One region of the Variovorax sp. PDC80 genome, then DNA from elsewhere that is predicted to be linked to it. Evidence: riboswitches for the same ligand, from Rfam matches in the RefSeq annotation. Region 1 holds a riboswitch; the other holds the start of a gene.

Region 1 (4,623 bases):
GCCCATGTACTTGTCGACCACGCCGCCATGGCGCGCGAACACGCGCTGCGCGAGGTTGAAGTACTCGGTGAGCTGACGCACCAGCACGCCGGCTTCCAGCGATTCCGCGATGCTGGTGAAGCCCTCCACGTCGGTGAACATCGCCGTGATGCGGCGCGGCGAGCCGCCGGGTGCCAGCGCATGGCCCTCGGCCACGAGCTGGCGGATCAGGTGCACCGGCACGAACTTGCTGAAGGCCCGCAGGCTGCGCGCGGAGTCGTCGAGCGCCTGGTTCAGGTGCTGGATCTCGAGCACGCGGCTGGGCTGCTGCGGCAGGTCGTCGAGCTCGAGCCGGCCGATGCGGCGCGCGGTCTGCGACAGCTTCTCGATCGGCGCGGTCACCAGCTTCGACAGCCGCAGCGAGATGAAGAGCGCGAACGCCAGGAAGGCCAGGGTCAGCAGCAGGCCCCAGCGCACCAGGCGCTCCACGCCGGCGAGCAGCGCGGCCTCGGGCTCCCAGCTGATCAGCTCCCAGCCCGTGGGGCCGATGCGCGAGGACTCGACCCGGTAGCGCTCGCCCGCGTGGGTGACGACGAAGCTCTCGTCCTCCACGTTCTCCGAGATGCCGTGGGCCAGCATGTAGGCATGCACCGCGCCGAGCACGCCGCCCTCGGGCCATTGCAGCGCGCGCACCGGATCGGGATGGTCGCTGCGCGCGAGCACGTGGTGGTCGTCGCTCAGCAGCACGCTCTCGCCGGGACCGCGGCTGCCGAACTGGCGCACCAGCGTCGACAGGTGGCCCAGCGACAGGTGGCCGACCACCACCAGCGACTGCAGGTGCCGCCCTTCGTCGTCGAGCCGCTCGGCCGGCTGGGCGTAGCTCACGCCGAGCTCCTCGCCGTCGGCCAGGTGGAACGGTGGCGTCCACACCGGCGCCTTCCGCGCCAGCGCCTCGCGGTACCAGTCGCGTTCGGTGGCGTCGTGGTCGCTGCGGAAGGACTCGATGCGCGTGGTCGCGAAGCGCTGGCGCGGATCGCCGCCCTCGATGTCGACCGAGCGCTTGTATTCCCAGGTCTCGGTGCTGAAGGCCGGATCGCGCACCACCTGACGGATCGCCGACACCGGGTAGCGCTCGGCCATCAGCAGATGGCCGTCGTCGCTGGCCACGCCGAGGCTGTCGAGCTCGGTGGCTTCCTCGAGCAGGGTCCACAGCATCTCGGCGCTGCGCTCGCCGTCCTCGCCCAGCGGATGCAGGCTCGGCGAATCGCCGACGGCGTGCACCACCGCCTGGGTCTTGGCGAGGAAGGCCAGCACGTTGTCCTCGATGCGGTCGTGGCTCACCTTGTGCGCCGACTCGCCGACGCGCGACACCAGCCGCTGCGCGCCCCAGTAGCCCAGCGCCACCAGCAGCAGCGACTGGACCAGCGCGACGGCGCAGATGATGGTGCCGACATCGACCCGGAAGCGGCGCAGGCGGGTCGCGGCCGCGGACGGCCGGGTGGCATCCGTGGAGTCCGGCGGTATCGCAGCTTCTGCCATGTCATTCCCTTTCGGCGCGCTCGTGCGCGCCTCGTTCGTCGTGGCGCGGATTGTCCCGGACTTCGAGGAATGCCCCCGGTACGCCGCGACGGGCCTAAAATGGCGGTTCGCTAGGGGTGTTGGGTCGGCTTGCCGTCCCGGCTGAGAAAGTCCCTTTGAACCTGATTGAGGTAATCCTCGCGCAGGGAAGCTGGTCCGGCGGCCTGTCACGTTCTCTCGCGTGCCAGCCGTGCCGCTGGAGCCTCGCCCACCTGCCAAACCTTTTGCCCGGAGCAAAACGGATGGCACACGACGACACATCGAACCCTCTCGCCAACGAGGCGCTGACACCGCTGCCGGCGTCGCAGCGCGTCTTCGGCTGGCACGACCATGCCTCGCTCTGGTTCAGCCTGGGCGTGGGCCTGCTGGTGATGCAGATCGGCGCCTACCTGGTGCCGGCCGTGGGCACGCGCGACGCGGCGATCGCGATCGCGCTGGGGTCGTGCCTCGGCGCCGCGCTGCTGGCCTGGACCGCGCGCCTGGGCTGCGAGAGCGGCCTGGCCAGCGCGGGCCTGATGCATGCCACCTACGGCAGCGCCTTCGCGCGGCTGCCGGTGCTGCTCAACATCGTGCAGCTGGTGGGCTGGACCACCTTCGAGCTGGTGATCATGCGCGAGGGCACGCAGGCCATCGGCCAGTCGGTGGCCGGGCCATGGCTGGGCAGCGCCTGGGGCGGCGTGGCGACCACGCTGCTGTGGGGCGCGGTGCTGCTGGCGTTGCTCGCGGGCTCGATGGTGAAACTGGTGCGGCGCTTCGTGAGCCGCTTCGGGCTCCCGCTGGTGGTGCTGTCGCTGCTGTGGCTCAGCTGGCAGTTCGCAACCCAGTTGCATGCCAAGGGCTTCGATGCCTTCTGGTCGCGCCCGGGTGACGGCAGCATGGGCATGTTCGGCGCCCTCGACCTCGTGATCGCGATGCCGGTGTCGTGGCTGCCGCTGGTGGCCGACTATGCGCGCCACGGCAAGCGCAGCGCGGGCGGACTGGGCAGCGCCTTCAGCGGCACCTGGATCGGCTATGCGCTGGCCAACATCTGGTGCTATGCGCTGGGCGTGATGGTGGTCAGCGTGGCCGAGCCCGGCACCAGCCTGGTCACGGCGCTGCTGCTGGCGCAGGGCGGGCTGGTGGCGCTGGGCCTGATCCTGATCGACGAGCTCGACAACGCCTATGGCGACGTCTACTCGGGCTCGGTCTCCACCCACAGCCTGCTGCCGCGCTGGAGCGTGAAGCGCTGGGGCCTGCTGCTGGCCGTGCTGTGCATCGCGCTCGCGCTGGTGCTGCCGATGCACACGCTCGAGCCCTTCCTGCTGTTGCTGAGCTCGGTGTTCGTGCCGCTCTATGGCGTGATCCTCGGGCGGCTGGGCGGCGGCCGCGCGGTGGCGCCGGCCGGCGCGCGCCCCAAGGTCGACCTGGCGGCGGCGCTGATCTGGATCGCGGGCATCGCGGCCTACCACGCGCTCGCGAAGTGGGCGCCGCAGTTCGGCTCGGCGCTGCCGACGCTGGCGCTGACCTTCGTGCTGGCCTGGCTCAGCCGGCCGAAGATCGCAGCGGCAGGCGCTGCGTCGGCACTGGCGCAAAGCCGTGGTTGAGCGGGCCATGACCGGCACCGACCTGCACGTCGACAGCGGCCGCCATCGCGCCGAGGATGTAGGCGCGCGCGCGCTCCACCGCCTCGGGCAGCGCAGCGCCCAGTGCCAGGTGCGCGGCGATGGCCGACGACAGCGTGCAGCCGGTGCCGTGCAGGTTGCGGCTCTCGATGCGGCGCGAGGCCAGGCGCGTGCGCTCGCCACTGGATTGCAACAGCACGTCGACCACCTCGCTGCCCGGCAGGTGGCCGCCCTTGAGCAGCACGGCGCGCGCGCCGAGCGCCAGCAGTTCGTCGGCCGCGCCGTCGAGCGCGCCGATGCCGTCGATCGCATGGCCGATCAGCAGGGCCGCCTCGTCGAGGTTGGGCGTGATCACCGCGGCGCGCGGGAACAGTTCGCGCACCAGCACCTGCACCGTCTCGGCCGCGATCAGGCGGTCGCCGCTGGTGGCCACCATCACGGGGTCGAGCACCACGTTCGGCAGTCGGTAGTGGTCGATGGCCCAGGCCACGACCTCGACCACCTCGGGCGCATGCAGCATGCCGAGCTTGACCGCGTCGACGCCGATGTCCTCGACCACGGCCTGGATCTGTGCCTTGAGGAAGGCCGGCGGCACGCCGTGGATGCCCGTGACTCCGAGCGTGTTCTGCGCGGTGAGCGCCGTGATGGCCGTCATGCCGTAGCAGCCGAGGGCCGCGAAGGTCTTGAGATCGGCCTGGATGCCGGCACCGCCGCCGCTGTCGGAGCCGGCGATCGAGAGCACGCGCGCATAGCGCTGGGTGGGTCCTTGGGTCATGCCGAAAATTATCGACGCGATTCGAAGGCGCAAGGAGCATGGCGATGAAGCTGCCCTTCCGATCGGTGGCGATCCTCGGCGCGGGCCTCATGGGCCGGCTGATGGCCGTGACGCTCGCGCGGGCCGGCTGCCGCGTCGACCTCCACGAGGCCGGCAGTGCCGAGGCCGAAGGCGCGGCCGCGCGCGTGGCCGCGGCCATGCTCGCGCCGCTGGCCGAGTCGGCGGTGGCGCCGGTACCGCTGGTGCGCATGGGCCACCACGCGCTGTCGCGCTGGCCCGAGCTGCTCGCACCGCTGGCGCGGCCGGTGTTCTTCCAGCGCGAAGGCACGCTGGTGCTGTGGCACCGGCAGGATGCGAACGAGGCCGCGCGGCTCGCGCGCGTGCTGGCCCACACCGGCACGCAGGTGCCCGAGTTGGCGCCGATGCGCACGCTCGATGGCGCGGGCATCGAGGCGCTCGAGCCTTCGCTGGGCCGGCGCTTCACCAGCGGCCTGTTCCTGCCCGGCGAAGGCCAGCTCGACAACCGCGCGCTGCTGGCCGCGCTGCTCGCGACCTTGCAGGCCGACGACAAGGTCACGCTGCACTGGCAGTCGCCGCGCGCGCCCGAGGACTTCGCGCCCGGCGCGCCAGGCCAGCCCGACTGGCTGATCGACTGCCGCGGCCTCGGTGCCCGGCCGCAGTGGAACGCGC
Region 2 (4,623 bases), on a different contig from region 1:
AACCGGCTGATCGTGGGCTCGATCGAGAACGGCTTCGAGAACGCGCGGCTGGCCGATGCGCTGGCGCGCCAGCTCGAGCACGTGGCGCAGCTCGCGGCGCAGCGCGCGCGCATCTTCGCGGCCGCCAACCACGACCTGCGCCAGCCCATGCATGCGCTCGCGATCTTCGTCGACGCGCTCGACACGCGCCACGCGCCCACGGCCGAGAACCTGCGCTTCATGCGCGACAGCGTCGATGCGCTGCGCGGCTCGATCGACGCGCTGCTCGACATCGCGCAGCTCGACGGCGGCGTGGCGCCGGTGCGCTTCGAGCCGGTGCGGCTGGCCACGCTGTTCGCACCGCTGCAGGGGCGCTTCGCGGCGCTGGCGCAGGCCAAGGGGCTGGTGCTGCGCATCCGCGCCACGCCCGCGGTGGTGCGCGCCGACGCGCGCATGCTCGCGCGGCTGCTCGGCAACCTGGTCGACAACGCGATCAAGTACACGCCCCACGGCACGGTGCTGGTGTGCGCGCGGCGCACGCGCGGCGGCCCCTCGGGCACCGCACCTGCCTGGCGCATCGAGGTGCGCGATTCGGGCGTGGGCATCGACACGGCGCACCGCGAGCAGGTGTTCGAGGAGTTCTTCCAGGTCGACAACCCCGGGCGCGACCGCAGCCGCGGGCTCGGCCTCGGGCTGTCGCTGGTGGCCAGCATGGCGCAGGTGATGGGCGCGCGCATCGCGCTGCGCAGCGCGCCGGGGCGCGGCAGCACCTTCTCGCTGGTGCTCGAGCAGATGGCGCCGCTGCCGGGCGCGGCCCCCGCCGAGGTGCCGCCGGAGGCAGCGCCCCCCACCGGCGGGCCGATCCGCATCCTGGTGCTCGACGACGAACAGCCGGTGCGCGAGGCCATGCGCTCGCTGCTCGGCGGCTGGGGCCACGAGGTGGCGCTGGCCGCCAATCCGCGCGAGGCGCTGCAGCAGGCCGGCGTGTTCGACCTGATGCTCAGCGACCTGCGCCTGGGCAGCGGGCTCTCGGGGCTGGCCGCCGCGCAGGCGCTGCAGGCGGTGGGCAAGGCGCGCCACGTGGTGATCCTCACGGGCGAGACCGCGCACGCGAACCGCGCCGAGGTCGAGCGCGCGGGCTATGCGCTGATCTACAAGCCGGCCGACACACCGGCGCTGCGCGAGGCGATCGCGCAGAGCATGCGGCCGGCCGAGGCGCGCTGATCCCCCTCGCGGCGGCCCCAGGGCTTGCCCTCTGGAGGGCCGGGCCCGCACGGTGTTCCAATAGGGGCCTCCATGCCCAGCGTTCCCGATCCCTCCACCGCACCCTGCCCCTGCGGCCGTACCGACCGCCGCGACAAGCCCATCGCCTACGCGATGTGCTGCGGCCGCTACCTCGACGACTTCGAGCACACCCCCGCGCCCGATGCCGAATCGCTGATGCGTTCGCGCTATACGGCCTTCGTGCGCGAGCGTGCCGAGTACCTGCTCGGCACCTGGCACGCGAGCACGCGGCCGGCCTCGCTCGACTTCGAGCCGGACGTGCGCTGGCTCGGGCTCGACGTGCGCGGCCGCTCGATGAGCGATGCCGACCATGCCGAGGTCGAGTTCGTCGCGCGCCAGCGCGGCGCCTCGGGCACGGCTTCTCGGCTGCACGAGCGCAGCCGCTTCGTGCGCGAGTCCGATGCCGAGGGCCTGTCGCGCTGGTACTACGTCGACGGCGACCTGCAGGCGCGCGCCTGAAGCCCGGCGCGAAAGCGCGCCGTCTTGACGCGGGCGGTTGACGGCGAGGGCCGGCGCTCGCACAATCGGCCCCGCTCCGGGGTGCACGCATGTGGCGTGCTGAGATGGCAAAGCTGCCGACCCGCGAACTTGATCCGGGTCATACCGGCGTAAGAAGAGCTGCACTCCCTGGCTTCGGTCCGTCCCTCCACCCGAGACGGCGCCCACAGCCCACCGAGCGATTGCGGAGCACCCTTTCCATCCACAAGGAGTGCCCTGCATGAATGCCCCCGACAAGTTCACCACCCTGCTCTCGCTCACGCGCGAGCCCTTCCCCGCGTCGCACAAGTGCGTTATCCCCGGCAGCAGGCCCGACCTGTTCGTGCCGGTGCGCGACGTGAAGCTCACCAACGGCGAGACCGTGTCGCTCTACGACACCTCGGGCCCCTACACCGACCCGAAGGTCGAGATCGACGTGCGCCGTGGCCTGCCCGACGTGCGCGGTGCCTGGGTCGCCGAACGCGGCGACACCGAGAGCTACGAGGGGCGCACGCACCATGCGCTCGACGACGGCGCGAAGAACGAGGACCGCGATGCCCAGCGCCTGGCCGAGCTGCGCGCCGGCGCCTCGGCGCTGCAGCGCACGCCGCGCCGCGCGAAGTCGGGCGCCAACGTCACGCAGATGCACTACGCGCGCCGCGGCATCGTCACGCCCGAGATGGAGTACGTGGCGCTGCGCGAGAACGGCAAGCGCGAGTGGATGGCCGAGTACCTCGCCAACGAGGAGCGCGCGAAGCGCGTGGCCGGCAACCCCATGGGCGCGAGCATCCCGCGCATCATCACGCCCGAGTTCGTGCGCGACGAGGTGGCGCGCGGCCGCGCGATCATTCCCGCCAACATCAACCACCCCGAGGTGGAGCCGATGGCGATCGGGCGCAACTTCAAGGTGAAGATCAACGCCAACATCGGCAACTCGGCCGTGACCTCGAGCATCGAGGAAGAGGTGGAGAAGCTGGTGTGGGCGATCCGCTGGGGCGCCGACAACGTGATGGACCTGTCGACCGGCAAGAACATCCACACCACGCGCGACTGGATCGTGCGCAACAGCCCCGTGCCCATCGGCACCGTGCCGATCTACCAGGCGCTCGAGAAGGTGGGCGGCGTGGCCGAGGACCTGACCTGGGAGATCTACCGCGACACGCTGATCGAGCAGGCCGAGCAGGGCGTGGACTACTTCACCATCCACGCCGGCCTGCGGCTGCCGTTCATCCACCTGACGGCCGACCGCATGACCGGCATCGTCTCGCGCGGCGGCTCGATCATGGCGAAGTGGTGCATCGCGCATCACAAGGAGAGCTTCCTCTACACGCACTTCGAGGACATCTGCGACATCATGAAGGCCTACGACGTGAGCTTCTCGCTCGGCGACGGCCTGCGCCCCGGCAGCGGTGCCGATGCCAACGACGAGGCGCAGTTCGCCGAGCTGCGTACCCTCGGCGAGCTCACGCAGATCGCCTGGAAGCACGACGTGCAGACCATGATCGAAGGCCCGGGCCACGTGCCGATGCACATGATCCAGTCGAACATGGACGAGCAGCTCAAGCACTGCCACGAGGCGCCGTTCTACACGCTGGGCCCGCTGACGATCGACATCGCGCCGGGCTACGACCACATCGCGAGCGCGATCGGCGCGGCGATGATCGGCTGGGCCGGCACGGCGATGCTGTGCTACGTGACGCCGAAGGAGCACCTGGGGCTGCCCGACCGCGACGACGTGAAGCAGGGGATCATTGCCTACAAGATCGCGGCGCATGCGGCGGACGTGGCGAAGGGGCACCCGGGGGCGCGCTCGCGCGACGATGCGCTGAGCAAGGCGCGCTTCGAGTTCCGCTGGCAGGACCAGTTCAACCTGGGGCTCGATCCGGATACGGCGCGCGAATTCCACGACGAGACGCTGCCGAAGGATTCGAGCAAGGTGGCGCACTTCTGTTCGATGTGCGGGCCGAAGTTCTGCTCGATGAAGATCACGCAGGAGGTGCGGGAGTATGCGGCTGCGAAGGGGGTGGCCGAGGCGTTGGCTGTGGAGAAGGGGATGGAGGAGAAGTCGAAGGAGTTTGTGGCGGGTGGGGGGGAGATGTATATCCCTATTCGGGCTGTCTGACGGGCTGCTTTTTGTTGTCGCCTTCTTGCCTGTTGGTTAGGTCGTTGGCCGGGTCTCGCCCCGGCGGGCGACTTACTTTCTTTGTCTCGCCAAAGAAAGTAAGCAAAGAAAGGCGACCCCACTGTCTGTGTCCCTCCGCTTCGCTACGGGCAACCTGCGGTGCTCGGAGAAAGCGGGGGTCCGCAGAACTCGCTTCGCTCAAACAGCTGCGGCCCTTATCCCGCTTTCTCCTGCGCTCCTCGGCACAGCCAGAGGGGACTAGAGTCAACGCGCCGTGGCGCGTCCTTGTGTGGGGTGCAGGAATGCTTTCGCTCCGGGTCTTCTTTCGAGGCCGAGCGAAGCGACGGCCCGTTGGGTCTTGGTGGCCGAGCGCAGCGACGGCCCGAACCACCCCTCTGGCTGCGCCGAGGAGCGCAGCGTTTCGCGGATAAGGGCTCGCAGCTGTTTGAGCGGAACGCAGTGGAGCGAGTTCTGCGAGACCCCGCGAAACGCGAGCACCGCAGGTTGCCCGCAGCGAAGCGGAGGGTCGCAGACAGTGGGTCGCCTTTTCTTTGGTTACTTTCTTTTGGCGAAGCAAAAGAAAGTGACTCGCCCGCCGGGGCGAGACCCGGCCAACAGCCTAAACAAAAAGCTCAACCCCACCGAGGCACAGCCTCATCCTTCAACTGCTGCCTCAACACATCGTAGTCAGGCACCACGCTCTCCACCGTCTCCCAGAACCGATGCGAGTGATCCATCACCCGCAGATGCGCCAACTCATG

What was found. Region 1 has a riboswitch for thiamine pyrophosphate ahead of BM109_RS06190 (purine-cytosine permease family protein). Riboswitches for the same ligand answer to the same signal wherever they lie in the genome.
Region 2: it holds a riboswitch for thiamine pyrophosphate, as region 1 does, so the genes downstream of both, thiC (phosphomethylpyrimidine synthase ThiC) here and BM109_RS06190 (purine-cytosine permease family protein) in region 1, are expected to answer to the same signal.

What each region holds. Positions count from the first base shown of each region.
Region 1 covers NZ_FOWG01000002.1:126,166-130,788, reverse strand. Annotated here, with positions in the region: gene BM109_RS06195 (adenylate/guanylate cyclase domain-containing protein) at 1-1,518, opposite strand, end outside; TPP riboswitch at 1,621-1,723, shown strand; gene BM109_RS06190 (purine-cytosine permease family protein) at 1,800-3,140, shown strand; gene thiD (bifunctional hydroxymethylpyrimidine kinase/phosphomethylpyrimidine kinase) at 3,079-3,933, opposite strand; gene BM109_RS06180 (FAD-dependent oxidoreductase) at 3,978-4,623, shown strand, end outside.
Region 2 covers NZ_FOWG01000008.1:409,600-414,222, forward strand. Annotated here, with positions in the region: gene BM109_RS24220 (hybrid sensor histidine kinase/response regulator) at 1-1,203, shown strand, start outside; gene BM109_RS24225 (YchJ family protein) at 1,276-1,722, shown strand; TPP riboswitch at 1,790-1,895, shown strand; gene thiC (phosphomethylpyrimidine synthase ThiC) at 1,982-3,862, shown strand; gene BM109_RS24240 (M48 family metallopeptidase) at 4,495-4,623, opposite strand, start outside.